Regions from separate parts of the Carnobacterium pleistocenium FTR1 genome, predicted to be linked through region 1. Evidence: riboswitches for the same ligand, from Rfam matches in the RefSeq annotation. Region 1 holds a riboswitch; the other holds the start of a gene.
What was found. A riboswitch is a leader RNA that binds a small molecule or an ion and turns the genes downstream of it on or off. The one in region 1 is predicted to bind FMN.
Positions count from the first base shown of each region.

Region 2: another riboswitch for FMN. It lies ahead of BP17_RS07875 (ECF transporter S component); the one in region 1 lies ahead of ribD (bifunctional diaminohydroxyphosphoribosylaminopyrimidine deaminase/5-amino-6-(5-phosphoribosylamino)uracil reductase RibD).

Region 1 covers NZ_JQLQ01000002.1:2,144,204-2,161,035, forward strand. Annotated here, with positions in the region: gene trpD (anthranilate phosphoribosyltransferase) at 1-994, shown strand, start outside; gene trpC (indole-3-glycerol phosphate synthase TrpC) at 991-1,770, shown strand; gene BP17_RS10540 (phosphoribosylanthranilate isomerase) at 1,773-2,384, shown strand; gene trpB (tryptophan synthase subunit beta) at 2,381-3,562, shown strand; gene trpA (tryptophan synthase subunit alpha) at 3,555-4,346, shown strand; gene ribH (6,7-dimethyl-8-ribityllumazine synthase) at 4,885-5,346, opposite strand; gene BP17_RS10560 (bifunctional 3,4-dihydroxy-2-butanone-4-phosphate synthase/GTP cyclohydrolase II) at 5,402-6,595, opposite strand; gene BP17_RS10565 (riboflavin synthase) at 6,614-7,267, opposite strand; gene ribD (bifunctional diaminohydroxyphosphoribosylaminopyrimidine deaminase/5-amino-6-(5-phosphoribosylamino)uracil reductase RibD) at 7,286-8,365, opposite strand; FMN riboswitch at 8,511-8,627, opposite strand; FMN riboswitch at 8,779-8,893, opposite strand; TPP riboswitch at 9,060-9,173, shown strand; gene thiW (energy coupling factor transporter S component ThiW) at 9,304-9,813, shown strand; gene thiM (hydroxyethylthiazole kinase) at 9,800-10,624, shown strand; gene thiD (bifunctional hydroxymethylpyrimidine kinase/phosphomethylpyrimidine kinase) at 10,626-11,432, shown strand; gene thiE (thiamine phosphate synthase) at 11,429-12,070, shown strand; gene BP17_RS10595 (3-oxoacyl-ACP reductase) at 12,088-12,846, shown strand; gene thiD (bifunctional hydroxymethylpyrimidine kinase/phosphomethylpyrimidine kinase) at 12,890-13,717, shown strand; gene BP17_RS10605 (ABC transporter permease) at 14,099-15,697, opposite strand; gene BP17_RS10610 (ABC transporter ATP-binding protein) at 15,700-16,614, opposite strand; gene BP17_RS10615 (CapA family protein) at 16,652-16,832, opposite strand, start outside.
Region 2 covers NZ_JQLQ01000002.1:1,594,230-1,611,061, forward strand. Annotated here, with positions in the region: gene BP17_RS07865 (RecQ family ATP-dependent DNA helicase) at 1-199, opposite strand, end outside; gene BP17_RS07870 (helix-turn-helix domain-containing protein) at 189-1,262, opposite strand; gene BP17_RS07875 (ECF transporter S component) at 1,793-2,374, opposite strand; FMN riboswitch at 2,516-2,639, opposite strand; gene BP17_RS07880 (sensor histidine kinase) at 2,719-4,515, opposite strand; gene BP17_RS07885 (response regulator transcription factor) at 4,524-5,249, opposite strand; gene BP17_RS07890 (pseudouridine synthase) at 5,523-6,257, opposite strand; gene scpB (SMC-Scp complex subunit ScpB) at 6,267-6,860, opposite strand; gene BP17_RS07900 (segregation and condensation protein A) at 6,862-7,635, opposite strand; gene BP17_RS07905 (RibT protein) at 7,636-8,043, opposite strand; gene lysA (diaminopimelate decarboxylase) at 8,105-9,418, opposite strand; gene BP17_RS07915 (purine-nucleoside phosphorylase) at 9,644-10,465, opposite strand; gene deoB (phosphopentomutase) at 10,493-11,662, opposite strand; gene xerD (site-specific tyrosine recombinase XerD) at 11,755-12,645, opposite strand; gene BP17_RS07930 (CvfB family protein) at 12,733-13,632, opposite strand; gene pyk (pyruvate kinase) at 13,864-15,621, opposite strand; gene pfkA (6-phosphofructokinase) at 15,679-16,641, opposite strand.

The DNA of each region.
Region 1 (16,832 bases):
GTTGCTATCAGGACACGATCTAAACTTGGAAACAGCAAAAAGTATCATGCAAGAAATTATGAATGGATCGGCTACTGATGCCCAAATCGCTGCTTATCTAACAGCGTTAAGGATGAAAGGCGAAACGGTTGAGGAAATCACTGCTTCAGCACTGGTGATGCGAGATCATTCTCAAAAAGTGACTAGCAAGATAGACGCCATGGATATTGTAGGAACCGGTGGCGATAAGGCTTTTACATTTAACATTTCAACTACTGCTGCTTTTGTGATTGCAGCGGCTGGCATACCGGTTGCCAAACATGGAAACCGCAGCTCTTCAAGTAAAAGCGGCAGTGCTGATGTACTAGAAGCATTGGGCGTCAAAATTGATTTAGCGGCTGCACAAAGTGAAAAAATGCTAAACGAAATTAATATGTGTTTCATGTTTTCCCAGAACTACCACCCTGCAATGAAGTATGCGGCACCTGTTAGAAAACAAATTGCTGCTCGTACCATCTTCAACATTCTTGGCCCACTGGCAAATCCTGCCAATACCACCATGCAAATGTTGGGTGTATACGATACAGCTTTGGTAAATCCTTTAGCAAAAGTCCTACAAAATCTGGGCATAAAAAAAGGAATGGTCTTTGGCGGAAACGATGGGCTAGATGAAATTACGTTAACCACTACTACTGAAGTAGCTGAAATACGAAATGGGGTCATCAAGTCTTTTATATTTGATCCAAAAGACTACGGATTTGATTACTGCCACAAAGAAGCATTAATGGGCGATACGCCCGAAGTGAATGCTCAAATCACGTTAGCTATCTTTGCAGGAGAAAAAGGACCTAAACGCGATACGATTTTATGCAACGCCGGGCTAGCCATTTATTTGGCAAAAGAAGATATAACTATTTCTGAAGCTATCCAACTTGCGGGAACGCTGATCGATAATGGCGCGGCACTCGATAAATTAAATGAGTTTATAAAACAATCACATGAGGTGACCGCATGATTTTAGATGAAATTGTCAAAAGTACCGAGAAACGAGTAGCTCTATCCAAAAAAGCTGTTCCTTTAGAAGAGATGAAACAAAAAGCTTTGGAACACTCAATTGACCGTAGCTTTCCATTTGAAAAAGCACTCGCTGAAGAAAAAATAAGTTTTATTTGTGAAGTGAAACGAGCTTCGCCTTCCAAAGGGATGATTGCTGAAAAATTTGATTACTTAGCGATTGCGCAGTCTTACGAAAAAGCAGGTGCAACAGCCCTATCGGTTTTGACAGAACCAGCATTTTTCAAAGGAAAAAATGCTTATCTTACTGAAATCAAGCAAACAGTCAATCTGCCCATTTTAAGAAAAGATTTTGTTATTGACGAGTATCAAATTTATGAAACTAAAGCAATTGGAGCTGATGCTGTTTTGCTGATTGTATCTCTACTAGATGATAAACAATTACAGCACTACCACGAGTTGGCACACTCATTAGGGTTATCAGCTTTGGTAGAAGTTCACTCACAAAAAGAATTAAAAAGGGCTTTGAGAGTGAATCCTTCAGTTATCGGTGTCAATAACCGAGACTTAAAAACGTTTATAGTGGATTTGAAAAACTCAGTTGACTTACGTAGCCGGGTGCCAAAAGACACCTTGTTTATTGCCGAAAGCGGGATAAAAACAAGAAAAGACGTGGCTATTTTAGAAAAAGCTTCAGTGGATGGCATTTTGATTGGGGAAACTATGATGCTCGCTGAAGATAAAAACAAGCGGTTGTTAGAATTGCGAGGTGCCTAAAAATGACTAAACTGAAAATTTGTGGCATTAGAACGCTAGAAGAAGTTGCTATGCTAAATGATATCAAGCCGAGCTTTGCCGGATTTGTTTTCGCCACTAGCAAACGCCAAATCACTCTTGAAGAAGCCAAAGTTCTTCGTCAGCATTTAGACAAAGAAATTCAAACAGTAGGTGTCTTCGTTGATGCGGAAATTGAGTTTATTGCAACATTAGTGAATGAAAAAATCATTGACTGCATCCAACTACATGGTAACGAAGACGATCGCTACTTGTCTACTTTAAAAGCACAAGTAACCGCACCTATACTAAAAGCGATACGAGTATCTTCTATAGAAGATACTGCAAAAAAACCAGATGCGGATATGATTCTTTACGATACCTACCATAAAAAACTAAAAGGTGGAACCGGTGAGACCTTTAACTGGGATCTTCTCAAAAAAAAGACAGGCAACTATTTTTTAGCAGGCGGTTTGACTTCTGAAAACATTCAAGAAGCTATTCAACAATTACGACCTTATGCTGTGGATATTTCAAGCGGAGTGGAAAAAGATGGATACAAAGACAAAACAAAATTAATCGAACTCGTAAAAAAAATACAGGAGGTCAACTTATGAAAAATTATTTTGGAAACTATGGTGGACAGTTTATTCCAGAGACATTAATGAATGCCATTAATGAATTAGAGCAAGCTTATGAATACTATAAACAAGATGAAACATTTATTAGAGAACTAGACGATTTATTAGCTAATTACGCTGGAAGGCCCTCACTTTTGTATTACGCTGAAAAAATGACCAACGATTTAGGTGGCGCCAAAATTTACTTGAAACGGGAAGATTTGAATCATACTGGAGCACACAAAATCAATAATGTATTAGGTCAAATCTTATTGGCTAAAAAAATGGGTAAAACACGAATCATTGCAGAAACTGGTGCGGGACAACATGGCGTAGCAACTGCTACGGCGGCAGCTTTATTCGGTATGGAATGTGTCGTTTATATGGGGGAAGAAGATACAAATCGACAAGCTTTAAATGTCTTTCGCATGGAATTATTGGGCACAAAAGTGATCTCGGTCAAGTCTGGCACACGAACATTAAAAGATGCCGTTAACGAAGCCATGAAAGACTGGACTTCTTCTTTCGAAACATCTTACTATGCTATCGGATCTGTCATGGGACCTCATCCCTTTCCTACAATGGTACGGGACTTCCAAAAAATTATTGGAGAAGAAACCAAAGCTCAAATAGTAAAAAAAGAGTCTAAACTGCCGGATATTGTTATGGCTTGTGTGGGAGGCGGGAGCAACGCTATGGGAATGTTTTATGAATTCATTGAAGACAAAGAAGTACAGCTCATAGGTTGTGAAGCAGCTGGTCGAGGAATTAATACGAAAGATACGGCCGCCACGATTGCAGTTGGTACGCAAGGTATCTTCCATGGCATGAATTCTTACTTTTGTCAGGATGAATACGGACAAATCGCTCCTGTCTATTCCATTTCTGCTGGTTTAGATTATCCTGGAATTGGTCCAGAACATGCCTACTTGCATGACATCAAGCGGGCACAATATGTATCGATTACAGACGATGAAGCTGTTGATGCTTTTGAGTATCTATCCAGAACAGAGGGCATCATCCCAGCTATTGAAAGCTCTCATGCAGTTGCTTATGCCAAACAAATTGCACCTGCGATGAATCAAGACCAAATCATTGTGATCTGTCTATCCGGCCGTGGAGATAAAGATGTTGCAGCTATCGCACGCCATAAAGGAGTTGATCTACATGAGTAGAATTCAAGCAGCTTTCAAAAATAGAAAAGCGTTTATCCCCTTCATTACTGCAGGAGACCCGACTATTGAAGTCACTAAACAGGTGATTTTAAAAATGGCGGAAGCAGGAGCTGATATTATTGAAATCGGGATCCCTTTTTCTGATCCAGTAGCAGAAGGCCCCACTATCCAAGCAGCTAGTGAAAGAGCATTATCCAATAATACCAACGTAGACGATATTTTTAAAATGGTACAGGAACTGCGAAAAGAAATAGATACCCCACTTGTCTTTATGACCTATATCAATCCAATTTTCGTTTATGGAGTTGATAAATTTATGTCCCGCTGTCAAGAAGTTGGTGTGGATGGGCTGATTGTTCCTGACGTACCTTTTGAAGAAAAAGGATTGCTTGCACCTAGTTGTAAAAAATTCCAAGTTGATCTCATTTCAATGATCGCACCGTCCTCAAATGAACGTATTTCGATGATTGCAAAAGAAGCAGAAGGTTTTTTATATGTGGTCTCCTCTCTTGGAGTGACCGGCGTTAGAAAAGATATTCAGACCAATGTTTCGGAAATGTTGCATAAAATAAAAGAAGTGAGCACCATTCCTTGCGCAGTAGGTTTTGGTATTTCCACGATTGAACAAGCGAAAACAATGGCGAAAACAGCTGATGGCGTCATTGTAGGGAGTGCTATTGTCGCGATTATTGCAGAAAAAGGAGAAACTGCTCCTGAATATGTCTATCGTTATGTCAAAGAAATGGCAGAGACTGTTCATCAAGAAGCGAGTATTGAAGTATAAAAAAAGAACATAAATTGCTCTATTTATCAGCAACGACTGCTCCAAAGAATTTTTAGAAAGTAAATGACTGGCAGTAATTAAATACCCATCAAAAAAATAAAAGAAATTGAGAAATAATAGCTAAAGCAGCTTTATTTCTCAATTTCTTTTTCCTTTTAAGCATATTAAAAAAAAGCTATTAGTTTACTAAAATCCCTCGCAAAATACGCTTAGTCAAAACAATGTCTTTAGGTCAAATGGTGTGGATACTTTAAGATGAAATTTCTTCTGGAATAGACGGGTTTGCTTGTGGAGCCATGGGAACACCTGAAGCCTAAAAAGAAGTCTTCAGACTTTCAAGCTTCAAACAAATCGTAATCGCGCTAAAGCGCCAACGTTTTGTAATTCTCATTGAATCCAATACATGGCTACAATCAACCCTATTCCGCCAGAATTTTCAGGTAAATCATTTGGTTCATTTATTTATCTACACTAAAAATTATATAGCCAAAATAATCATCTGATCATTCTTTAATCTTGCTTCATCCATAATCAAACCTTATATAGTTTTTAGTAAATTAGCCATTTCGATAGCTGATACGGCTGAATCATAGCCTTTATTTCCAGCTTTAGTGCCGGCACGCTCAATCGCTTGTTCAATACTATCTGTCGTTAGGACACCAAACATTACAGGTACTCCTGTGTTCATTGAGGCTGTAGCTACTCCTTTTGAAACTTCAGCACATACATAATCGTAATGCGATGTAGCTCCTTTGATTACTGCGCCTAAAGTGATAATAGCATCGTACTTTCCTGAAGCTGCCATTTTTTGTGCAACTAATGGGATTTCATACGCCCCTGGTACCCAAGCAACAGTGATTTCTTCTTCTAACATCCCGTGTCTTCTCAAACCATCCACTGCACCACTCAATAATTTTGATCCAATAAATTCATTAAACCGTGCAACTACGATACCTATTTTTAAATCTTTAGCAATTAATTGTCCTTCGAATACATTCATTTTTTATTCCTCCAATTATTCTATAGTTGTTTTTAGTAATGCGTAATTCCCTATTTTAATAGTTCAAATAATGATTCATTTTTTCTTGTTTGACTTTTAGATAAGCTTCATCTTCTTTATAGGCTTCCATTTGAAGCGGCACTCTTTCCACAATATCCAGACCGTATTTTTTCATACTTTCTACTTTCAGTGGGTTATTGGTCATCAAACGCAATTGGGAAGCGCCCAAATCATCAAATATTTGTTTGCACTCATAATACTCTCGTAAATCAGCTGGAAAACCTAACGCCAAGTTCGCTTCAATTGTATCGTACCCTTGATCTTGCAGTGCGTATGCTCTTATCTTATTAACTAAGCCGATACCGCGCCCTTCTTGACGCATATACAATAAGGTACCTCGGCCTTCATCAGCAATGCGTTTCATAGCTGCATCTAACTGTTGCCCGCAATCGCATTTTATAGAGCCGAATACATCACCGGTTAAACATTCTGAATGAATACGGCAGAGTACTGGCTCCCCATCGCTAACATCCCCCATAACCAAAGCGACATGATGGTCACCTGTAACCGTATTTTCATAAGTATAAATCTCAAAATCGCCGTATTTAGTCGGTAACAATGCTTTAGATTGACGAGAAACAATTTGTTCTTTGGCTTTACGATACTCAATTAAATCAGCGATCGTACCGATTTTCAATTGATGCTTTTTGGCTAAATCTAACAACTCATTTCTCCTAGCCATTGTTCCGTCTTCACTCATAATTTCGCAGCATAATCCAGCGGGCTTTAGACCTGCTAAACGCATCAAATCGACCGTTGCTTCTGTATGTCCATTTCGGACCAATACGCCTCCATCCACTGCTTCTAACGGAAAAATATGCCCAGGTCTTCTGAAATCTTCTGGTTTAGCATCATCAGAAACCAATTTCATAGTTGTTAATGATCGTTCCACAGCTGAAATTCCAGTCGTAGTCTCGATATGATCTACTGAAATAGTAAAAGCAGTTCCATGATTATCTGTGCTATCCAAGCTCATCTGTGGTAATTTCAACTTTTTTGTATACGTTTTAGCCACCGGCATGCAGATAAGACCTTTAGCGTAACTAGCCATAAAATTCACATTAGCGGTCGTAGCAAATTCAGCAGCACAGATAATATCTCCTTCGTTTTCTCTATCTTCATCATCTACCAATAGAATATTTTTTCCAGCTCTTAAATCAGCTAGCAATTCTTCAATTGTATTGAACATATTTTTCTCCATTCTGGTCTAAAAGAACCCATTTTCTTTTAAAAAGCCTTCCGTTACTTGACTCTCTTGAACAGCATTTTTTGAATTTATTCCTAATAATTTTTCGACATATTTCCCAATCATATCGCATTCAAGATTGACAGTGTCTCCGGTTTGCTTTTGTAGCAGCCCGGTTTCTTCTCCAGTGTGCGGGATGATAGAGACTTGGAAAGACTGCTCATCCACTGTTACGACCGTCAAACTCACCCCATCAATAGCTATAGAGCCTTTTTCAATAATATACCGTAACAATTCAGGACTTGTTTCGACTGTGATCCAAACGGCATTGTCATCACGCCTAAATTCTTTTATCTGCCCCGTCCCATCGATATGCCCACTAACAATATGTCCGCCAAGACGCGTTGCCAAACTTAGTGCTCGTTCCAAATTAACGTGACTTCCGGGAGCTAATTCCCCTATGTTTGTTCTTTTTAAAGATTCGGACATGACATCTGCTTCAAAAAAATCTTTTTCTATTTTTGTTACAGTCAAGCAAATACCGTTTGTCGAGATGCTGTCTCCGATAAGCGTTCCTTGCAACACTTTTTGACCTTTAATTCTAAGAACCGAGGATTTTTCAGCTTGTTTGATTGATTTGATGGTTCCCATTTCTTCAATAATTCCAGTAAACATATCTTACCTCCAATGAACCTATTTTTTCTTATCAATGTAGCCTTCCAAAAACAAGTCTTCTCCGACCATCACAGCCGTCATCCGATGAATTGGAAACGCCTCTTTTAGTGATAGAATACCTGCTCCTTCAACTGCTGTTTTAGCATCTTTTCCTCCGATGATTTTTGGGGCAATATAAGTCTGTACTTTGTCTACGATGTTTTCTTCCAAAGCCGAAAAGTTTAAAGTAGCTCCGCCTTCCAACAAAATACTATCGATACCCCTAGCACCTAATGTTTTCATTAATTCTTGCAAATTTACTCTTCCAGCTTTTTCTTTAGTCACAATAATTTCAATACCCATTTGCTTTAATGTTGCTACTTTTTCTTTGTCGGCTTTGCTAGTTGTAGCAATAATTGTTTGAGCTTCCTCTTGATGAGTCAATATGGTTGAAGCGATTGGGATCCTCAGCTGACTATCCACAACGATTCTAATTGGATTGTTGCTATTGGGCATTCTAGAGGTTAATTGTGGATCATCTTTTAGTACTGTTTCGATTCCTACCATGATTCCAGACAACTCATGTCGCAAAACATGTACTTGTCTTCTAGCGGGTTCACCCGAGATCCATTGAGATTCGCCTGTTACTGTGGCTATTTTCCCATCTAAGGACATGGCATTCTTCATAACCACAAAAGGTTCTTTAGTGACAATGTATTTCATAAAAACTTCGTTCAACTGTTGACTCTCTTTTTCCAGAATACCTGTAACTACTTCAATTCCATTAGCACGAAGCCTTTCAATTCCTTTACCAGCAACTAATGGATTTGGATCGAGCGCTCCTACAACTACTCGTTTAATTTTTTTATCTATTAATAAATCTGAACAGGGAGGTGTTTTCCCAAAATGCGAACAAGGTTCTAGCGTAACATACATCGTTGCGCCGGCCACATCTTCTTCTGCTGACGCAATAGCATTTACCTCCGCATGTGCTTGCCCATATTTCTCGTGATAGCCTTGTCCAATAATTTTCCCAGCTTTTACAATGATAGCTCCAACTAAGGGATTGGGAGCTGTCCAGCCCTTCCCTTTTTTGGCTAAGTCTAGCGCCATTCTCATATATTGTTCATCCACTACTCTCACTCCATCCAAAATAAAAAGAAAGCCCAAAGAGTTTATGCTCAGGGCTTTCGTCATTTTTGTTTGTAAGGCTCAACAAATAAATCCGTGTACACTGTACTCGGCTACTTTTGAACTCTTTAAACTGTGTCTTCGCTTTATCCAGACTATAACTGTCGGCTTCGGAATCTGACCGAATCTGCCTTACGGCTCGTGGGCTTTTACCACCGGTAGGGACTCGCACCCTGCCCTGAAGACTATTTAATTTTTATATTATTACACAAAAAAGCCCTAGAATTTCCATCCAGGGCTTTGACTTATCGTTAAATAAGGCTATTTAATAGATGCTTAATAAACTTAAGATTCCTTTATATCTCAAATAAGACTAAAGTTATCCTCGTTTTTCTGCAATCACTTGTCTTCGCTTTATCCAGACTATACTGTCGGCTTCGGAATCTGACCGAATCTGCCTTGCGGCTCGTGGGCTATACCACCGGTAGGGACTTGCACCCTGCCCTGAAGACTATTTACTTTTATAATGTAAGACTATCTTTAAACACAATGGAAGTCAACAGTTATTTTTTCCTTTACTTCTGCACCGTTTTCAAAAATTACGATTAAATTTTCAATCGATGTCAAATAACTATATATTTAACCAAATATGTGGTACTGTTTATTTAATTAAATAGATAACTAAAACCACTAGGGGAGCTTGTTGCTGAAATGCTATGGCTGAGAGAGGTAAAAACCTGACCCTTAGGACCTGATTTGGCTAAGACCAGCGTAGGAAAAGTGGAATAGATAACGACTAATACAGCAACTTTACTTATGGAAATTGTATTTAAGTTACAGATAATGGAACACCACTTTTTGTCCTTCATGGATATAAAAGTGGTGTTTTTTAGTTATACACTAGTACATGAAAGGAGAACTAAGAATTGAACAATAAAAAAATGGCTCAAACAGCTTTAATCATAGCAATTGGTTATGTTGGCAGTAGCTTAATTGTTATCCCTGTAGGTTTTGTACGCATTTCTCCCTTACAACATATGATGAACTTATTAACCAGTGCCTTATTAGGTCCGGGGTATAGTGTACTGCAAGCCTTTGGTGTATCGTTGTTGCGCAATCTTACCGGAACGGGATCTATCTTAGCATTTCCAGGTAGTATGATTGGGGCTTTATTATCCGGAATATTCTTTTTGTACCGTAGAAAAATTTGGTCATTGGTTTTTGGTGAATTGTTAGGTACTGGAATCATTGGCTCACTCCTCAGTTATCCTATCGCTCGACTTTTCCTTTCTCAAGAAGCGTCGTTATTTGCCTTTCTTCCTGGCTTCTTTATCAGTTCATTGGTAGGAACCCTCATTGGGTATTTACTTTTGAAGCAGTTAATTAAAAGAAAAATAGTTCATTTAGAGGAGGAAGAAAAAGTTGGGAAAATTTGAATTAATAGAACAAATTAGAAAAACGAATCCCTTAATTCACAACATTACAAACCAGGTGGTGGCAAATGACGTAGCCAATAGTCAACTAGCCATTGGCGCTTCGCCAATGATGGCTTACGCACCTGAAGAAATGGAAGAAGTTGCTGGAATGTCAAAATCGGTCGTGTTAAATATCGGAACAATTACTACAGCAGTATTAGAGTCTATGTTGTTAGTAGGAAAAGCAGCCAATAAAATTGGGGTACCCGTTATTCTTGATCCAGTCGGAGTTGGGGCTACCACTTTCCGCAAAGCAGCAGTCAAACGATTATTGACGGAAGTTAAAGTCCAACTTATCCGAGGAAATGCCGGAGAATTGGCTAGTTTAGCTAATATTCCTTGGACTAATAAAGGCGTCGATGCTGGTGTAGGAGACACCTCGGTTAAAGACATTGCTGAACTAGTAGCCACCCGATACCAGACAGTCGTAGCCATTAGTGGCGCAGAAGACGTAGTCACTGATGGTGTGCAAACAGTTGGAATATTCAATGGGCACTCTTTAATGACTAAGATAACCGGTACTGGTTGTATGTTGAGCGGTATTTGTGGCGCTTTTGCAGCAGCTAGAACTAGCACAACAACAATCTTTGAAAGTACAGTTGAGGCCTGTACCGTTTATGCTGTTGCGGGTGAATTGGCGGTAGAAAGTCTTGAATTGGCAAGTCCTGGGAACTTTCGCGCAGCTTTTATAGACACCCTTTATCGTATTACATCTGACCAAGTGGCTGAACGGGCAAATTTGAAGCAATACCATGATAAGGAGGCCGAATGAAATGAGTAAATTACAAGTGCTAACCATAGCTGGTAGCGATAGTGGCGGAGGCGCAGGCATTCAAGCTGATATCAAAACGTTTCAAGAACGAGGCGTTTTTGGAACTTCTGTTATCACTGCTGTTACCGCACAAAACACGTTAGGAGTACAAGGTATTTATAAAGTGCCCTTGGAAGGTGTTCAAAAGCAATTAGATTCTATTTTTTCAGACTTTTCTATCCATGGAATAAAAACTGGCATGCTTGTTAACGAAACATACATGGAATTAGTTGCTGACGAGCTAGAAAAGTATCCAGAAATTCAATTGGTCATCGACCCAGTAATGATAGCTAAAGGTGGCGCCCATTTAATGGAAAATCAAGCATTAGAAACTATGAAATTCCGAATGGTTCCACTCGCAACAGTTTTAACACCTAATATTCCTGAAGCAGAGGAACTGAGCGGAATGGCGATTCAAACAAAAGAGGATATGAAAAAAGCAGCAAAAGTTCTTCAGAAGTTGGGAAGCAAAAATGTGATCATTAAAGGGGGTCATATTGAAAATGATAAATGGGCCAGAGATTATTTACTAATGGCAGATGGCAAGGAACGGTGGTATGAATCTCCACGAATCGCAACAGAAGATACGCATGGAACAGGCTGCACCTTTTCAGCTTGTATTACAGCAGAATTAGCAAAGGGACAGTCAGTTGAGAAAGCCGTTGAGATCGCGAAAGACTTCATTCAAGCTGCCATTTCTCACCCCATTGAAGTTGGACATGGTCAAGGACCAACTAACCATTGGGCATATGGGGAGGAAAATAAATGAGTTTAGACATAACGGCACTTAACTTGTATTTCATTGCCGGAACGCAAGATATGGTTGGCCGGTCATTACCTGAAACCTTACAAGATGCATTAATAGCTGGCATCACCTGCTTTCAATTTAGAGAAAAAGGTCTGAATAGTTTAGAAAATAGAAAAGAAATAAAAGAGATGGCTAAAACTTGTTTAACGTTATGTCAAGCTGCTGGAGTTCCGTTTGTGATGAACGATGATGTGGAAATGGCATTAGAAATTGGCGCTGATGGTGTGCATGTCGGGCAAAGTGACCGGAACATTCATGAAACCATTCAATTAGTTAAAGGAAATTTATTTATTGGATTATCCGTTAACACTTTTGAACAGTTCAAAGAAGCTGAATTAGTTGAAGGCTTAGACTATATTGGCGTTGGACCAGTTTATGAAACACTATCAAAATCAGATGCTCAAGCAACGGTTGGACTAGAACTTTTAGAGAAAATAGCTTCTCAACCGTCACATTTACCAATTGTAGCCATTGGTGGTATTTCAGAAAAGACTGCACCTTTAGTCAGAGGAACAGGCGTGGCGGGAATCTGCGTCATTTCAAAAATCGCCCAAAGTAAGGACGTTAAGCTGACGGTTAACGCTTTAAACAGAAAATGATAAGGAGGAATCATAAAATGAGTGAGCAAAAAATAGTTTTAGTGACAGGTGCAAGCAGAGGTCTAGGTGCTGTTATAGCTAAACAATTTGGTGCAAAAGGATATCGCGTTGTCGTGAACTACTTTAAAAGCGAAGAAAAGGCATTGCAAGTTGTTGCAGAAATAGGAAGTGAGCAAGCCATTGCCATCAAAGCAGATGTACGAGATAAGCAACAAGTAGAAGCGATGATCCAAAAAGCTGTCAAACAGTTCGGTCCTATTGAGGTAGTCGTTAACAATGCCTTGATTAATTTTGAATTTAATCCCGTAACACAAGGAAAAATCGAAGAGCTAACCTGGGAAAATTATCAAGAACAGTTTGAAGGAACAATTCAATCTGCCTTAAATGTGATTCAAGCGGTTCTGCCTGAAATGAAAAAACTTCAGTATGGTAGAATCATTAATATCGGAACCAACTTATTTCAAAATCCGGTCGTAGCTTATCACCAATACACAACTGCAAAAGCAGCTTTAATTGGCTTTACCAGAAATATGGCTAAAGAATTAGGTGCATATGGGATTACAGTCAATATGGTATCCGGTGGATTATTGCAGAAAACCGACGCAAGTGCAGTAACCACTCCGGAAGTATTCGACTTAATTGCAGCTAGTTCTGCCTTAAAACGGGTGACGGAACCGGCTGATCTGGCTGAAGTCGTCGTATTTATGGGAACCGAAGCTTCCAGAGGTGTAACGGGTCAGAATATTGTCGTAGATAGTGGACTGACAATGAATTAATCAGGTTAAAGAAAGACAAAATAAACTTATGGAGTTGAAAATGATGACGAATATAAAAAAAGTTCTTACAATTGCTGGTAACGATGCAAGTGGCGGTGCTGGATTAGCAGCGGACCTAAAGACTTTCTCAGAATATAGTACTTATGGCATGGTAGCATTGACTACTATTGCTACGATGGATCCGGATAATAGTTGGAAACATAATGTCACTACTCTACCGATTTCCGTTGTAGAAGAACAATTGAAAACGATTCTTGCAGGAGATACTAAAATTGCTGCTATGAAAACAGGCATGCTTGGCTCGGTGGAAATTGTTGAACTTGCTGCCAATACAATTTCTGATTATCAATTTCCTAAAGTTGTTATTGATCCTGTATTAGCTTGCAAAGGTGAAGATGAACTATTAAATCCCGAAACAGCTGAGGCTATTCAAAAATATCTCTTGCCTCTTGCGGATGTAGCAACGCCAAATCTTCTTGAAGCTGGAATTTTTTCAGGACTAGGGAAATTAACAACTCTTGAAGATATGAAGAAAGCCGCTGAAAAAATTTATGATCTTGGTACAAAACATGTAGTAGTTAAAGGTGGAAAAAGCTTTAAAGGCGATAAAGCAATCGATGTCTATTATGATGGCGAAAAACATTACATCCTCGAACAAGAAAAATCCCACCCTGCTTACAACCATGGAGCTGGATGTACTTTTGCTGCCGCGATCACAGCAGGACTAGCAACTGGACTATCTGAAAAAGAAGCTATCTTCAAAGCTAAAGACTTCGTGACAGCAGCCATTGAGTATGGCTTTCGTTTCAATGAATTTGTTGGACCTGTTTTCCATGGTGGCTACAGATTGAAAGAATCAGAAACAATCTAAGAAAAAATACGGTTCAATAGATGCAGTCAATTCAAGTGTTGAGCAAGTTTACTAAATAATCTAGTTAAGTTTAAGCAATTTTCAAGTGTAATTATAGCTCATAACTAAAACCCGTAGAGTTGCATGGAAAATGCAACTCTACGGGTTTTAATTGCTCTAAATTAATAGCCCGGATATTTCAAAATGATTTTTTATAGAATAGACGTGTTTACTTATGAAACTGTGAATCGTCTGCACTGCTTAACTCAATTCTGTTCCTCGGAAAATTTTAGATAAGCAATTTAATTATCAACACTAAAAATTATAACCCCTTTTTTTCATATAGTATTTATCGTACTTCATCTGGTGAAGTATTAAATAATCAGTGAATGATTCTAACTCTTAAATATCTCTTTTATTGTAGCCTATGAACCCAACACCGGAAAGAACGATTCCTACTATGCTTAAGATGCCCAATTGAAGCCAAGTAATTTCTTCGTTTGGCAATTGAGGGACATGGTGAAAAGCGGATAAACGATTGACCCATTCTGGAAATTCGAGTAAGTTACCCAAATAAATAACCAGAATTGCAAAAGTTACATAGATCCAAATCAATCCGGTCACTTTAGGAAAGATTCCTACTAGTAATGTAGTTAAACCCAGTACCACCCAAATAGCCGGAATATAGCTAAGTGTAGCCGTTAAAATAGTTCCTAATCCCATACTTTGTTCAATCACTTGACTAGCCAAAGCATATAATCCTAATCCAATTAGTAGCTGCATCAATACCCCTGTTAAAAAGGCTAAAAGATAATAACTTCCCATAGCTTTATTCCGAGAAACAGATCGGCTATAGAAGTTATCTGTTCGACCCAGCCTTTCTTCTTTTTTCAATTTCAATAAAATCGAAACAGTCGGAATAGCTGAAAAAACAGACATGATACCTACCAATAACGTAATAAACTGTTCCGTCATAGACACAGTTGAACTACTTGGTAAAATTCCTTGAACCAATTCAAAATCCGAAAAATAAGCTTCTAAATCACCTAAAATCGAACCAAAGGCAGCACTCATTAAAAAGATACCTATGGCCCATGACATAATGGTTCCTTTTTCTAATCGCCAAGGTAATCCTAACCAGCTCTTCAAACTAGTTGAAGCATAAACTTTTCCTTCTCGATCAGGGAGCAGTCCTGCATTGATGTCTCTTTTTTGATTCAAATAAAATGCACTTACTAGCAAAACAGTAGCTCCACATACCAGAGCAATCACAGGCCACCATTCGTTGTCGACAAATACCCTTGTTCGAACAGTCCATCCTAAGGGAGAAAACAAAGACACACGATCACTGCCCACATCCCCAACCGCTCTTAAGATATACGCTAGTATCATAAAAGCAAAAGAAATCCCAATAGTTCCTCTTGTTGTTGCCGCTAATTGCGCTGCAACAGCGGCAACTCCTGCAAAGAACAAACCTGTACTAGTCAGAATAGCCGCATATAGCAAAGAAGACTCGATACTAAATGCTTCGTGTTCAAAGGCTCCCAACCCTATTGATAGCATGATAAATAATAAACTGTTTACGATAACCATCAGTATGGTGGTTGCTGATAGATAAGACAGCCTTCCGACCGGCAACGCTCGAATCATTTCTAACCGTCCTTCTTCTTCATCCATTCTCGTACTTGAAGTTACAATTAAGATGTTCATAACGCTTACTGCAATAGTTGAAAATAGCAACATTTCACTTGCAAAGACTGTACCCAGATTGAAAGATTCAACCGCATAAGCTTTTCCTAACATAGCGATCATGGCTGGATTTTGCATCGTCAAGCCAAAATTAACAATCTCGTTTTGACCCGTATAAATCGTGGTATAAGCTGTTACAGTCGCCATTGTGACACCAATCAACCCAATTAACCACAACCAAATTTTAAACCCATTTTGTTGAAGAAGCAGTTTTGTTATTCGACTAGCTCCTTTAAATAGCTGAACAACCATTATTAAGCACCTCCATTCACGCTGCTTTGTTCTTCACTATTTCCTTTGTAATGGCGGATAAACAAATCTTCTAACGTTGGTGGAGCACTTTCAAGTTTTAAAACACCGAAAGAACTAATGTGACTGATAACCTTTTCCATTTCTTCACTGTCGACTTGGAATACCCACCCACCAGTTGTTTGTACCGCATCATGGACCCCTTTTAAAGCAGATAACCCTGTCAATGCCATCCTTGTTTCAACAGTTAATTTTGTCCGTGTCAAATGACGCATTTGGGATAACGTTCCGGTTTCAATCAATTCCCCTTCGCGAATAATAGCTACTCGATCACACAATTTTTCAACTTCTGAAAGAATATGGCTTGATAACAAAACGGTCTTTCCGTGTCTTTTCACCTCTAAGATACTCTCTTGAAAAAGTCGTTCCATCAGAGGATCTAATCCCGCAGTTGGTTCGTCAAGAATATACAGGTCTGCCTCAGAAGCAAAAGCTGAAATCAAGGCGATTTTTTGTCGATTTCCTTTTGAATACGTCCGGCATTTTTTTGATGGATCCAATTTAAATCGTTGAATCAGTTCGTCTCGGCGCTTGTTATCGCCATTGCCACGCATGGTTAAAAATAAATCGATGACTTCTCCACCGGTTAGATTAGGCCATAAGTCAGCTTCTCCTGGAACATACGCAATTCTTTTATGAATTTCCACCGCGTCTTTCCATGCGTCTTTGCCAAAAATCGTTACTTGTCCTTCATTAGGCTTTAACATCCCTAGTAAAACGCGTATGGTTGTGGATTTCCCAGCACCATTTGGACCAATAAAGCCATATATTTCGCCTTCATTTATAGCTAAATCGATTTTTTTTAAAGCGGTAAATTTTCCAAATCGCTTAGTTAATCCCTTCACCTCTACTACACTCATATTTGCTCCTCCTCCTGCACTTATTTTTTCGTTAGTCCTATTTTAGAAATTCAGCATCAATGATTGTCTCAGTTGTCTGCTGTAAAGACTCTTTAGACAGTTGATTTCCTTGGGAACTGTTCAGGGTGTGCTGATCGGCCAGTTCTTTCGTATACTCATCTAATTGATAAATTTTGAAATCTCTTCTTGAATCCCCACTATCTGTGTTAGTGCCTTTG
Region 2 (16,832 bases), 550 kb from region 1:
GAGAAACAATCACAACCAAACCTTCTAAACAATAACCGGTCAATTGATAGCAAATGGACTTTCCCATCCCTGTTGGTAACATAACCAATGTATGGTTACCTCCTAAAGCTGCTAAAATTGCTTCTTCTTGTCCGTCTCTAAAAGAGGTATATCCAAAATAGGTCTCTAAATTCTTTTTTATGAGATCTTTATTGTCCAAAAGTACGACTCCTCTCAACTTGAACTAAGCGATACCACGAAAAAGGAATTTGAGGCATCTTGATTAACAATTCCTTGTACGTTATTTCTTCATCACTATTAAACAAGGTATTTAGTTGTTTATACTCATTCTGCGGTATAAAACTAGATACCTTGAAATCCGGAAAAATAATGGCTAATTCAATAATGTGTTCTGAAATAGTGTTGATTTTTAGTTTTCTTCTCATAGCAATTTTTTCAATCGAGAGTCCTTCTTCCAAATATTGAGCCGTTAATTTGGTACTTTGGCTTAGACTGCTGAATCGATCTCTAACACATTCTTGATAAATAAAATAAAATAATGGATAATTTTCTTTTTTATCGTTTACTTTATTCATTAACTGAATAACAATACGTTGTAGTAAAAAGGCTATTTCAATTGGTTCAACTCCATATTTGACTGCTAATTGAGCACTGGTTTTACCAAATTTTTCATGACCTGTTAATTGTGATACGATTATCTCTGCATCAATCGTATTCAGTTCTTTTAGCAGTTGAATCCATTCTTTTCCAAAAGAAACAGCTAGTTCTTGTTTTTCTAATGAATTCCTTTTCAACCAATTTTTCACCCATAGTTGCCTGTTCCATTCTTTTTCAATGGGCAAATAATAGTTATTTTTATACCGTAATTCCGAAAGAACTTGAGTCAAAAATAAGATTTTTTTCCAAAACTCTTTAGTTGGTTTTCCTTGGGTCATTTGATTTATATTTATTGGATAAAAATGTTTCGAAAAATATTTTTCTACTTCTTTCTTTCCTTTTTCACAAAGATAAAGATCTTCATTGGTTTTTTTTGAATTGATCCACCCTTTGGCAATAAAACGTTGAATCATTTTATCATATTGTCCACGCTGTAAATGAGGAAAAATCGAAAAAAAGTTTATCATATGATAAGAATGAGCCTTGAATAAAATCGAGGCCGTTCTTTTCCCAGTTAAAATATGGTATAGCGTTGAAGGTTTAACAGGATGATCTTTAGAATATAATGAAAGACAGAAATACTGGCTATATAAAGATTGTTCCAAGACATTCACCCACATTCTGATTACATATAAAATTTTTTTAATAGAATATATCTATCATTAAATCTAATATACCAAAAATAATTGTTTTTAGGGAATTCTTTTCTAAATTTAAAAGAATATTAATAACAAATTTCCTATCTAGCTTGGTTATTTGACAGTTTATATGAATGCTTTTAAGGAATCTTTAAGCACTATAAATTACTAACCAGTGGTTGAAGCCTCAAGTGCTAGGGGCACCTGGGGCGAGAAAAAGCGCAAGATGGTCAGTGATCATGCTTGTACGTAGTTCAAGCAACTACAGTCATGACAAAGTGGACATTGGGTCTGCTTCTTGGAACACCTTCTAAAACACCTTCTAGAACACCATTTCAGGTGTACTGGCTCTACACAAGCAAACACGTTACATCATAAAAAAATTTCTTTTTAAAGCATCCTTACCGTTTGGCGGAGAACCAAAAAATAGACCCTATAGAAAGCACTTTTTTTAGTGTCCGTTCTATAGGGTCCATTTTAATTTTTAGGTTTCTTTTTTATTTAAAACTAACTTTTGTCATTTGATTACGAAATAACCAAGTTTTTAATTTTGCAAATAGTAAAATAAATACAGCACTTACTATTGCTCCTTTTATTATATTAAAAGGTATAACACCCATTAATAGATAATCACTAATAGGTCCTACACTAAAGTTTAATAATCTTAAATATAAAGGAAGCAATAAGAAATAATTTACAACTGATAGAACGACTGTTAATGATGCAGTTCCAATCACATTTGCAAAAATAATATTTTTTGTATCATGAATTTTAGACTTCATAATCAAATAAATCGGTAATGTATACGCGATTGAAGCGATAAAACTTGCAGTATCCCCAATAGGATATCCTGCATCACCGCCCGTTTGGATATAATGAAGCAATGAACGAATAAACGCAATCATTATTCCACCAACTGGACCGTATAAAAACATACCAACCAAAACAGGAATGTCACTAAAGTCTACTTTTAGAAAAGTAACTCCTGGAATTATTGGAAAGCCAAATGAAATCAAAATGGTTGAAAAAGCAGCCAACATGGCGATTCCCACCATTTTTTTTGTATTACTAGTTTGCATAAAAATCCTCCTAAAAGGATTCATCAGCCTAGGCATTTCTGAGTCTATTCAAATAAAAAACAATATAAAAATGCTCGTCTATGTTATCTTCAGATAGATAACTAAACAGAGCACTTGAACAATGATACCTATTCAAATAAACTCCATCTTCTTTATCCAGACTTTACTGTCGGTACTGGAATTTAACCAGTTCAACTAAATAATGCTATTTAGCTCGTGGACTATACCACCGGTCGGGAATCTCACCCTGCCCCTGAAGACGAATCTTTATATTTTTTTTAACAAGTTCATTGTATAACATAAGAAAATAAAAATCAACATATTCCTTACTTTTAATTAGTATATTAATCTAAATAGGGTAAATGAATAATAAATCTCGTCTGTTCATTTACTTTACTCTTAACTTCAACAAATCCACTATGTGCTTCCACAATGTTTTTTACGATTGATAAACCAATGCCTGTTCCCACTTTATTTCCTTTTATAACCATGCGAGATTTATCCGCTTTGTAAAAGCGATCAAACACATAAGGAATGTCTTCTTCTGAAATTCCAGTTCCATTATCGACTACTTCAATTAAAACTTCATCCATAATTTTATCTAAATGAACCAAAATTTCTACTTTTTTACTTTCTTTTTCTACCAAACTAGTGTGTCTAATAGCATTATTGATCAAGTTTACAAATACTTGATTCATTTTATCCTCATCCATAAAATATGAATTTAAATTTGGATCAATTTTCAAATTCAATTGGATATTATTTTTCTCAGACATAGTAGCAAACCGAGTAAATAAGTTTTCAAAAAAATCTTCAAAATTAACATCCATCTTTGTCAACTTGATGAAACCGGCTTCCATCCTAGAACTATCGAGCATTTCATTCACCATACGATTCATTCTAATGGATTCTTCTCCAATTATTTTGGCCATTTCTTTTTTTTCTTCTTGAGTTTCAGCCACATCATCTAAGATAGCTTCACTATATCCTTGTATCATAACTAAAGGTGTTCGCAATTCATGAGAGATATTATTTATAAAGTCATTTCTCATAATATCAAGTCGTTTTTCTTTTGTTATGTTTTGAATAGATACTAATACACCACGTACACTTTCTAGATTTTCATCAAATAAAGGTATTAAAGTTATCTTGTAATAGTAATCTTCAATATTATTCTCGAAGCTTACTTTCTCTGGAAATCTTATAACAGCATCGATTCGATACTCTAACGCTTCAGGTATAACCGCTTTCATCAATCGATTGGCTCGGTACGAATGTTGTAAAAATTCGTCTCCCAGTGGATTAGACATTAATAAGGTTTTATCTTGATTGTAATACAACACTCCAGTAGAAATAGAGGTAACAATATTTTCTAACAGTTCTTTTTCTTGGCGAGTTGCTGCTCCTGTAACTTCCAATGATTTCCCCATTTTATTCATTGCTAAGGCTAACTGAGCTAACTCATCTTTATAATTCGACTGTGCTTGTTTAGAAAAGTCATTTTTGGCATAGTCATAGGCTATATCTCTCAATTGTGTTAATGGTTTTCCCATTCTACGTTGGAAATAGTAAAATAACAGGATTCCTACAACGATATAAAAAATACCATTAATGGCTGACCACGTTGTCATTCTACTATATGTGCTACTTAAAAATGATAAATCGCCATAAATATAAAGCTGGCCATTTTGACCATTTGAGTCGAAATTTTGACTTTTTAAAATATATGGTGTATTTATCTTTCTGTCAAACTTGAGTTCATCTACTATTAAAAAATTTGCACCACTTGCTAGAGCAGTCTCAACTTTACTTGTTAACTTAACTTGATTAAAGTTATTTAATTGGTCATCTAAATGATTATTTGAAGAGTAAATCGGAGGTTCATCTCCTAATTTCACCATCAAAGATAAGTGAGAATCATAAGCTTGTAGTTTATCAATATTTTCTATTAGAAAATTTGGATCTTCTTCTAGGATATCAATTAAAGAATTGATAGAACTCTCAAAATCCTTTATATAATTGTCTTCTATATTTTTTTTATAAATCATTCCGTATACTTGAGTGGAGATGAAAAAACAAAATCCTATAGCCAACATTGTCGCTAGCCATGTACGAGTAACTAAACTGCTTAGTTTAAACATATTTTTGCCTACTTTTCAGATTCTTCTGGAAAAGAATTAAATTTATATCCGAGTCCCCAAACCGTTACAATCATTTTGGCAGCAGGCTCTGAGTGTTTCGTTAATTTTTCTCTCAGTCGCTTAACATGGGTATCTACTGTTCTTAAATCACCAAAAAATTCATACTTCCATACTTCGCGCAGTAACTGTTCTCTTCCAAAAATTTGATCAGGAGATTGAGCTAAATATACTAGTAAATCATATTCTTTAGGCGTTAGGTTGACTGGATTTCCATCTGCCAAAACACGGTGAGATTGGTCATCTATTTCAAAATGCGGCATTTCAATTAAATTGGGATTCACCTTTTCTTTCGGCTTGGTACTTTGGGTTCTTTTTAAAATAGCCGATACCCTTAAAACCACTTCTCTAGGACTAAACGGTTTCACAATATAATCATCCGCACCGACTTCAAATCCTTCTATTCGGCTTACTTCTTCTCCCTTAGCCGTTAACATCATAATTGGAGTATTCTTTGTTTCACGTATTTTCTCAGCCACTTCAATCCCATTCATCTTAGGAAGCATCAAATCTAATAAAATTAAATCATAATCATTCTCTAAAGCCAATTTAATTGCATCTTCCCCATTATCTGCTTCAAATACAAGATAATTTTCTCTTTCTAAGTACATTTTTAATAGTCTGCGAATTCGGTCCTCATCATCTACTACTAACAAATGTATTACTTCATTTTCCATTTATTTACACCCCATCAATTTACATTAGGTCTTTTTTATAAGATACCAATCCTAGTGTTAGTATACACAACATTTGTTCCATTTTTCAACTAATTCAAATGATTCCATGTTTAAAAGATGAAACGTCTCTAGTATGATCCTTTTATAAGACAAAAAGTAATCAACTTATTAATTACTCGAATAAAATTTATTCAGCTATAAAAATAAACCCCCTGAAATTAGATTTTTAGGTCCAACTTTTTGGGGGTCGCACATTTTATTTTTTTAGATTGCTTATTCAGTCGTCTCTTCTTGTATCGCTGAATTACGTAACTGGTAAATTTCAAACGTTTTTAACTCACGCCATTCACCTGTTTGTAATCCATCTAAATTTAACGTACCATAAGACTCTCTTTTTAATTTTTCTACTGGGTGTCCAATAACTTGAAACATATTTTTAACTTGTCTATTACGGCCTTCATGTATAGTTAATTCTACCATAGTAACATCCTTAGCACGATCTGATGAAAGGATTTTTGCTTTTGCTGGTGCTGTCTTTTTACCTTCAATAACAATACCTTTTTCAAGTCTATTCAGTGATTTTTTGTCTACTAAGCCTTTTACTTTAACAACATATGTTTTATCTATTTGGTGCTTAGGATGCATTAATAATTGGGAAAGTTCCCCATCATTTGTTAATACCAATGCTCCTGTTGTATCATAGTCCAGGCGACCAACTGGGTAAATACGTTGCTCAATATTTTGAAACAAATCAGTTACCACAGGACGTCCCTTATCATCTGAAACGGCTGTGATCATGTTTCTAGGTTTGTTCAATAAAAAATAGACCGGTTCTTCCCTATAAACTGGAACTCCATCAACTTCAACTACATCAGAATTTCCAATTTGAATTCCCATTTCTTTAACAACTTTTCCATTTACTCTAACGTGGCCTTTAGAAATAAGTTCCTCTGATTTGCGTCGTGAAGCTACCCCGGCATGCGCTAAAACTTTCTGTAATCTTTCCATATTTTCTCCTCAATATACTCTATTTTTTTCATCTTCAAATTGCTGATTAAAACGTTCAAAAAATAAATCAGACTCTTTTTCATTATTTACTGTTTCTAAATCGGTTATTTCAGGTAAATCATCTAAATCTTTGAGTCCAAAATAATCCATGAAATACGCTGATGTCCCATACAGAATAGCTCTTCCTGGACCTTCTACGCGGCCTTTTGATTCTACAAGACCCCTAAGCGTTAATTTTTGTAGCGCTCCACTTGTTTGGACACCGCGTATTTCATCGATTTCCATTCGTGTTAAAGGCTGCTTATAAGCGATAATCGCAAGTGTCTCTAACGCAGCTTGTGAAAGATTTGTTGTCAAAGGTGAAACAGCATATTTCTTTATAATATCAGCATACTCTTTTTTGGTTGCTAATTGATACTGATTTCCAACTTCAATAAGCATCAACCCTCTATATGTTAAACTTTCATATTCTTTTTGGAGACGCATCAGAAATTGGTAAACTTGTTGAGTCGAACACTCTAGCAAAACAGAGATTTCCTCTAAAGACAGACCTTCATCTCCCGCTACAAAAAGAAGAGCTTCAATTGCTGCTAATTCATCCATTTTACTCATCACCTATTTCTTCTATCACTGATGGATAGACGATAATATCTCCATAAGTTACCTTTTGTTGAATAAATACATTTTTTTCTTTAATTAATTCAAGTAAAGCCATAAAAGTCGTTATCATTTCATTTTTTGTTGGAGTGTCAAAAAGATTAGTAAATAAAATACCCTGATTTTTTTTTACGCTTCTTAATTTCCCCATAATAAATTCTATTTTTTCATTAATAGAGGTTTCTTCTGCTTTGATTTTTGTTTGTAAAGGTATTTTTTTCACTTTTTTATTAAACATTTCTTGAAAAGCAGCCACTAAATCAAACGTGCTGATTTGAAGAGGTTCAAGAGGGACTTTTTCTTGTAACAATTCTAGATTGGCTGGTTCCTTAGAAAAATATTGACTTCGTTCTTCTTCTTTTACTTTCAATATCGCTGCTGCTGTTTTAAATTTTCGATATTCTAACAACTGCTCTACTAATGCATCTCTAGGATCCTCACCCGTTTGGTAAGAGTCTTCATCATCTAGACTTACATCTATTTCCTGTTTAGGTAGTAACAATTTACTTTTTATGGCCATTAAAGTTGCGGCCATAACCAGGTAATCACCGGCAACATCTAACTGTAACACTTTCATTGCTCGAATATAATTTAAATATTGAGCTGTTACGTCAGCAATAGGAATGTCATAAATATCAATTTCTAAATGTTTGATCAATTGTAGCAATAAATCCAGCGGTCCTTCAAATGCATCAATTTTTATCGTTATATCAGATGACATTTAATCCTCGCTATTTCCATCAGCACTTAACTCTTGCTGCTCGTTTTTTTTACTTTTTTCTTGTTCCCATTTAGCAACTAAAGGGGCTGTTTCCAAAGTTCCCATTATTTTTTTTTGCGGGAATTGACGTTCTAATGCCTCAGAAATACTATAGCTAATTCCTTCATTTCTAAATGAAGGATTAATTGAGATACGTCTTAACAAAATCATATCGTTTGCACTTTCTACACCTATTACAGCTATAATATCTTGGGTTTCTTCGCTTTTCCATAAATAAAGTTTATGATTCTCTTTATTTTGATACCATTCCATTTCATCTTTCAAACGCGCAACATCTTTTAAATCTGGAATGAATGAAAGCAATCCCATTGAAATTTTTTCATAATCATTTTTGTAATCGAGTAACATATTCTCCTCCTAGTGCTATAAGTTTGCAACAACTTAATGTTAACGCATACCTTATTTAAAATTAATAAAGAGAGCATTCTAATCTCATCAAGTCCGCATAACTTTCTCGCTTAATAGCTAAAAAAGCTTGCCCATTTTCAACAAATACTACCGGTGGTCTTGGAATACGATTGTAGTTGCTAGCCATTGCATACCCATATGCCCCTGTGCTAAAAACGGCTAAGACATCTTTATCATCAGCTTTTGGCAATGGAAGATCCCATATCAGCATATCCCCAGATTCACAACATTTTCCAGCAATAGAATAGGTCTCTTCCACTTTATCTTCTACACGGTTTGCTAGAATACCAGTATACTTCGCATCATATAGGGCCGGTCTGATGTTATCAGACATCCCTCCATCAATAGCTAAATAATTTCGAACATCTGGTATGACTTTTTGCGAACCGACTTGATACAAAGTAATACCTGCTTCCCCAACTAAACTACGTCCTGGTTCAATCCAAATTTCAGGCATCGGCAATTGAAGCTTTGCTGAAACAGTTTGAACTTCGTCAATCAAATTATTCACATAATCCTCAATTGGCAATGGTTCATCTTCTGACGTGTACCGAATACCAAAACCTCCACCAACATTTAGCACGCGTAAATGAAAACCAAATAATTCTTGCCATTTCTTAGATTGCATCAATAATTTATCGACAGCTAAACTAAATCCATCTGTTTCAAAGATCTGTGAACCAATGTGACAATGGAGACCCATCGTATCGATATATGGCATCTCTAGGGCGGATTGTAAGGCTTGCTGAGCTTGACCATTATTTAGATCAAACCCAAATTTAGAATCGGTCTGTCCAGTCGTTATATAATCATGGGTATGAGCCTCAACACCTGGTGTGACCCGCAACAAAATAGATACCTTTTCCTTGCGTTGCTGTGTATAGTCATTTAATTTTTTTAATTCGTGAAAATTATCAACTACAAAACAGCCAATACCATAATCCAATGCCGCAATAATCTCTGAATCAGATTTATTATTCCCATGGAAATGAATTTTTTCACTCGGATAATTTGCTTGAATAGCCGTGTATAGTTCTCCCCCGGAAACAACATCCAGAGACATCTCTTCTTTAGCCATTAGTTGATAGATAGCTAAACAAGAGAAAGCTTTACTTGCATAGGCCACTTGAGCAGAAACATTTCTATCTTGGAAAGTTTTTTTAAAAGCTTGGGCTCTATGTTTAATTTGAGAGACATCATAGACATATAAAGGTGTTCCATATTCTTCAACCAATGAAACTGTGTCTATTCCCCCAATTTCTAAATGGTTGTCTTGATTTATTTTCATTGTTCCGGTCAGTAATCTTTTGTCCATCAATCGACTATCCCCATTTCAGGTTCTCTTGTTTTTTGCTTTACCTACTTTAACACAAAAAAAAGCTTTTCTCAATATAGGTTGATACCATATGTAGAGGTATCAATAATTTTAAAGAATCTATTTATATAACGAAAAAATGGACGATGAACTAAAGAGAAACTATTTAAAAGTACGGTTAGTAAACCATAGCTTTTTCACAGTTTCTCTTTAGAGTCTAATAGATCATATTTCGGAAAGAATATTTTTTACTAAAGCTTTAAAAGTGTGTTTAACGCGTTGAGTTGTTTCTACAACTTCCTTATGATTTAAATTTGCTTGCATCCCCGCTGCTAGGTTGGTAATACAAGAAATACCGATTACTCTCATACCCGCATGTTTTGCTACAATAACTTCAGGGACAGTAGACATCCCAACCGCATCAGCACCAAATAAACGAACCATTCTTATTTCAGCAGGAGTTTCATAGGTCGGACCAGAAAATCCGATATATACTCCTTCTTTCAAGTCGATCGCCATATTTTTAGCTACTGAACGGACAATCTCTTGATAAGCTGGATCATAAGCATGGCTCATGTCCGTAAAACGTGGTCCCATTGCATCATCATTAGGACCAATTAATGGATTGGTTCCTGTGTAGTTGATTTGATCCGTGATCATCATTAATTCACCAGGAGTGAAATCAGTATTGATTCCGCCAGCAGCATTGGTAACGATCAAAGAATGAATGCCAAGAGCTTTCATTACACGTATTGGAAAAGTTACCTCTTCTAAGGAATAACCTTCGTAAAAATGAAAACGACCTTGCATCGCTATTACTTTTTTACCACCAAGCGTACCATATACTAATTGTCCAGCATGTCCTTCTACCGTTGAGACTGGAAAATGTGGAATTTTACTATATGAAATAGCAATTGGATTTTCAACTTCGTCTCCTAATTCACCCAAGCCCGATCCTAAAATCAAACCAAATTCGATATCTTGAATACCATTTTCTATAATATAATTTTTTGCTTCATTTACTTTTTTTAAAAGTGCTACAGTCATAACCATCCTCCGTTTACTTATCCTCTTTTACTTTAATTCTTTCAAGAAGCTTTTACCAAGACCGGTATCTTGAACACCAAAGTTTTCTGCAATAGTGGCTCCGATATCTGCAAAATGCCCTTGTGGTATTTTACCATTTTCTTGCATAGATGGAGAATAAGCGAGCAAAGGAACATATTCTCTTGTATGATCTGTTCCAGGAGCTGTTGGATCATTTCCATGGTCAGCTGTGATCAATAACAAATCGTCTTCTTTTAATTTCCCGACAATTTCTTCGATACGAGTGTCAAATTCATTTATTGCTTGAGCATAGCCCAAAACATCACGACGATGTCCAAACTTAGCATCAAAATCAACTAAGTTTAAAAAGCTGATACCTTCAAACTCTTTATCCATAACGTTTAACAGCTTATCTACACCATCCATATTGTGCTCTGTTCGAACAGACTCTGTAATTCCTGCTCCATTATAAATATCATTGATTTTACCGATTGCAATAACTTCTTTGCCCTCTTCACTTAAGTAATTCAATACAGTTTTTCCAAAAGGATTTAACGCATAGTCATGTCGTCCACTTGTTCTTGTGAAATTACCTGGTTCACCAATATATGGACGCGCAATAATTCTACCGATCATATAAGGATCATCTTTCGTTATATCTCTTACAAATTGACAAATACGGTACAATTCTTCTAGCGGTATCACCTCTTCATGTGCAGCAATTTGTAGTACAGGATCTGCTGAGGTATAGATGATTATATCGCCCGTTTCTAATTGGTGTTTGCCATATTCATCAATAATAGCTGTTCCGCTAGCAGGTTTATTTCCCACAACTTTGCGGCCAGAAAAGTCTTCAATTTGTTTTAATAATTCAGCTGGAAAACCTTCAGGAAAAACACGAAATGGCGTTTGAATATTTAGACCCATGATTTCCCAATGTCCAGTCATTGTATCTTTACCAACAGATACTTCTTCAAGTTTTGTATAATAACCCAAGCTGTCCACAACATTGCGAACACCTTTTAAAGGCTTGATATTTCCTAATCCTAATTGTTCAAGATGTGGTATCGTTAGCTCTACTTCTTGAGCGATGTGTCCCAGTGTGTCGCTCCCTAAATCATTAAATTTATCAGCATCAGGAGCTTCCCCAATACCAACTGAATCCATAACGATTAAATGTATTCTTTTGTATGACATTCGCTTTCATCCTCCTAATTATAGGTTTCTACATTCTCATTATATTAAAAAGCACTTAATAAAGCGAGCAAAACTCTACATTCCGACTATTTTCAAGCTCTAGGGTGATAAGTTTTGTAAACGCTCGACATTCTTTGTTTCGTAATATGTGTGTAAATTTGAGTTGTAGAGATGTCTGAATGACCCAACAACTCCTGCACCACTCTAAGATCAGCCCCGTTTTCTAATAAGTGCGTAGCAAATGAATGCCGCAAAGTATGGGGTGTCACTTCTTTTTCTATTCCAGCTTTTTTTACGATTATCTTTAAGTTTTTCCAAACACCTTGTCTGGTCAATTTTCGGCCATGGTGATTAAGGAATAGATAAGGCGAACGGTGGCTTTCTTTTTCTAATTTTGACCGGCTATATCGTCGATATTTTTCGATCCATTCAATTGCCATATCACCTAAAGGGATGATTCTTTCTTTATCGCCTTTACCAATTGTTTGAATCAGCCCAAGTGATAAGTGTAGATCATCTAACTTTAACTCTGTTAATTCAGATACGCGTAATCCAGTTGCATAAAGCACTTCAAGCATTGCTCGATCTCTTAAACCTAGTGTTTCACCGGTATTGGGTGTTTCTATTAATTGATCAACCTCTTTAATAGACAATACTTTTGGTAATTTTTGTGCTTTTTTTGGTGTATCGATATGCAGCATAGGATCATCTTTAGACAGTTGTTCTTGTTTTAAAAATTGATGGAACCGTCTTAAACAAGAAATCATCCGAATAATGGTACCAGCAGCTTTTTTTTGTTCTTTTAGCTTTTGTAAAAAGGATAACACAGTATACCGATCGATTTGATTCCATTCGGTTATCTTACTTTCTGAAATAAAAGCAAGGTACTGTCTGATATCTCTTTTGTAACTTTCAATTGTATTTTTTGAAAGTCCACGTTCAATGGTAAGAAAACGAAGGTACTCTTCTAGATCTTCATTCATGTTTTATCACCTCAAATCAATTTTAGCGATGTAAAAAAAGAAAGCACGAACACTTTGTGAACTGCCCTCTTTTATACAATTAATTTTTTAATCTTCTTCTTCTCCTTCTTCTTTTTCAAGATTCACTAAAGGTTCAACAAGTTTTGTTTCGCCATCTTCTTGCACGATCAAACGTTGTTTCATTAAATTTCCAATTGCTCGTTTAAATTGTCCTTTACTGATACCAAAGCGATCTGCAATATCATCTGGAGAACTTTTATCAGTATATGGGAAACTACCCGTTTTTGTTCGTTCTAATATTGCCATTAACATTGCCGCATCGTCACCTATTGCTTCATAAGCTCGTGGCATTAAAGAAACATTTATCACGCCATCTGATCTTACTCCGATAACACGTCCGGATACAACTTCTCCTAAGCGAGGCTCATCTTTGCGTTCTGAAGGGTGAACAAAGCCAATTTGGTCGTCTTCGGTTAAAATAAATGTTCCAATAACTTTCAAACGATAAGCCGTTCCTTTGATATTTTGATTGATCAATTCTTCTGTTCCTTTTTTTGCCATCGATTGATACACTTCATCGCTAGCTAGTTCTCCCCACATACGGTCTTTATCATCTACTCGTATAGTTATCAATAAACGGTCGCCCTTTTTAGGCCACAAATGTTTAATCGTAGGTAGTTCATCAAGTGACACAACTAATTCTTTATCCGGCAAGCCAATATCAACAAATACACCTAAATCTTTTCTTGTGTCTATAACCGTTCCCCACGCGAAATGACCTACTTGTACTTTAGGTATTTCTTGTGTCAACATATAATCTTTATCCATTGAAATATAGGCAAATCCTTCTACTGTATCGCCTAATTTATACTCCATACCTTCAGTTTTAGTCAGTTGATAGGTTACGCCATCTTTTTGTACAAAAAATGCTGTATCATTTACATCTGTAACAAGTCCAATAATGATTGTTCCTAATGATTGATTCATATTTTTTTCCTCCATAAGTTTAGAAATAGTAAGTGATTTTTCAATTCATTGATTTATCTTCTTTATCTTATATGAAAAAGCAAAGCATAATAGAAAAGTAGATAAACGTCCAATATAAGTTTACCATATTTTTATGTAAACTAAAAACTTTCAATCAATCAAAAAAAAACTCCCTATTAGATCCAAAATCAATCCTCAAGAGAGTTTTGTTTATTCAAATTTTGATTTTTATTAGATAGCTGTTGTTGCTCCACGGTAGATGATTCCACGACGTGAGTCAACAGTGATCAATTCACCATCTTTAATAATTGTTGTAGCATTTTCAACATTCACGACAACAGGGATATTCATTGCAATTGCAATAACCGCTGCATGACTAGTCAAGCCGCCTTGTTCTACTACTAAAGCTGCTGATTTTTCAATTGCTGGCAAGTAGTCTTTATCTGTTGTTTTCACAACTAAAATTCCACCTTCTACAGCATTTTCATTTGCTTCTTCAGCATTTGCTGCAACAACTGCTTTACCAATAACAGCATCTGTTCCAACACCTTGTCCGCTAACCAATTTAGTTCCAATTAATTGAATTTTCATTAAGTTAGTTGTGCCACGTTCTCCAACTGGTACACCAGCAGTAATAATAATTAAATCTCCTGCGGTTGCAAATCCAGTTTCTTGAGCAATTTTAGTTGCTAAGTGGAACATATCATCTGTTGAAGCTGGTTTTTCAGAAACAACTGGATAAGCTCCCCATGTTAATGCAAGACCGCGCATTTGACGTTCTGTAAAAGTAACAGCAACGATGTTAGCTTTTGGACGGTATTTTGCGATCATACGTGCAGTATGTCCAGATTCAGTAGCTGCAACGATCGTTTGGATATTTAGATTACGTGCAGTGTGTCCTACTGATTGACCAATTGCTTCAGTCATATCTGTTTGGCTGTAAGCTTTTAATGCAAATGCATCTTGGTTTACTAATGCTTCTTCAGTACGTATAGCAATACGAGTCATTGTTTGTACAGCTTCAATTGGGTACTCTCCAGCAGCTGTTTCTCCAGAAAGCATAATAGCATCTGTTCCATCGAAAATAGCATTTGCTACATCACTTGCTTCAGCGCGTGTTGGACGTGGGTTTTTTTGCATTGAGTCAAGCATTTGTGTAGCGGTAATAACTGGTTTACCAGCTTGATTACATTTTTGGATAAGTGCTTTTTGAACGATTGGAACTTCTTCTGTAGGAATTTCAACTCCTAAATCTCCACGAGCAACCATTATTCCATCTGCAACTTTCAAGATTTCGTCAATGTTGTCTACGCCTTCTTGATTTTCAATTTTAGGAATGATTTGAACATGAGTCATGTTTTCTTCTTCAAGAATTTGAGTGATTTCTAATACATCAGATGCGCGACGCACAAAACTTGCCGCAATATAATCAATATCATTTTTTAGACCAAAACGAATATCGGCAGCATCTTTATCAGTGATTCCTGGTAAATTCACAGATACGCCTGGTACGTTAACACCTTTTTTATTTTTTAGTATTCCTGGATTTTGAACTAAAACAACAATTTCATTGTTTGCATGGTCTAATTCTGTTATTTCAAGATCTATTAAACCATCGTCTAGTAAGATGTGAGTACCTACTTCTATATCATTGATTAATTCAGGATAAGTGATTGAGAATTTTTCTCTTGTTCCTTCAACTTCTGTCATTGAGATACGAACAACGTCTCCTTCTTCGAACTCAACAAGACCATCTTTCATGTTGTGTGTACGCATTTCAGGACCTTTTGTATCTAATAGAATAGCTACCATTTTGCCAGTACGTTTTGAAGCTTCACGAATATTTATGATGCGTGCACCATGCTCTTCGAAGTCCCCATGTGAAAAGTTTAAGCGAGCTACGTTCATACCTGCATCTATCATTTGAACCAGTTGTTCAACTTTTTCACTTGCTGGACCTATCGTACATACAATTTTTGTTTTTTTCATTCTATTATCTCTCCTAACAGCAATTTTTATTACAATTTTTTAAAGTTTGTAATCTAATTAATAAGATATTTCTTGATTTAATTTATATAAACTAACATCAGGCATATGTTTCTTAGTATTTAACGTTTCAATAATGTCATTTTCAACAATTTTATTATCCACGATACCTACACACAAACCGCCTCTGCCAACTTTCAATAAATCAACTGCTCTGGCACCGAAAACACTTGATAAAACACGGTCACGAGCTGTTGGAGAACCTCCACGTTGAACATGTCCTAAGACAGTAACACGTGCTTGATAATCTCCATGTTTTGCTAATTCTTCTGCAAATTTATTTCCGTTCATTACGCCTTCAGCCAGAATAACGATACTATGTTTTTTACCGCGTTCACGGCCTTTTTGAATCGTATTAGCTATTTCTTCCATATTAAATTCTGTTTCAGGAATGATTATTTGTTCTGCTCCTCCTGCTACACCAGTCCATAATGCGATATCTCCTGCATTACGTCCCATAACTTCAATGATGAAAGTACGCACATGACTTGTTGCCGTATCACGTATTTTATCAACAGAGTCTAATACTGTATTAATAGCAGTATCAAATCCAATACAAAAATCAGTACCTGGTATATCATTATCGATTGTTCCTGGTAATGCAACTGTTGGATAGCCATGTTTAGTTAACGCAGCAGCTCCCATATAAGAACCATCTCCGCCAATAACAACTAAGCCTTCAATCCCAAATTTATTCAGTTGTTCAATACCTTTTAATTGACCTTCTTTAGTAGCGAATTCAGGGTAACGAGCAGAATAAAGAAAAGTTCCACCTCTTGAAATTTTATCGCCTACATCTCTACGAGTTAGTTTACGTATATCACCAGCTACCAAACCAGCATAGCCATAGTTAATACCATATACTTCCATACCTTCATAAAGACCTTTACGTACAACAGCTCGAATAGCTGCATTCATTCCTGGAGCATCTCCACCACTTGTCAAAACAGCAATGCGTTTCATATTGACTTCACCTCATAAAATAGATTAAAGTAATCAGCTTTTCTAAACAATTCACAATTAAAATCATTCAAAAAATTTTTTACTCATTAAACTTAATATCTTAGCACAATATTCTTTTTTCAAACTTACAAACATAAGCTCAGCTACTATTCTACCATTCTTTTACCGTTTTGTCTTTTAAAATGGTATTT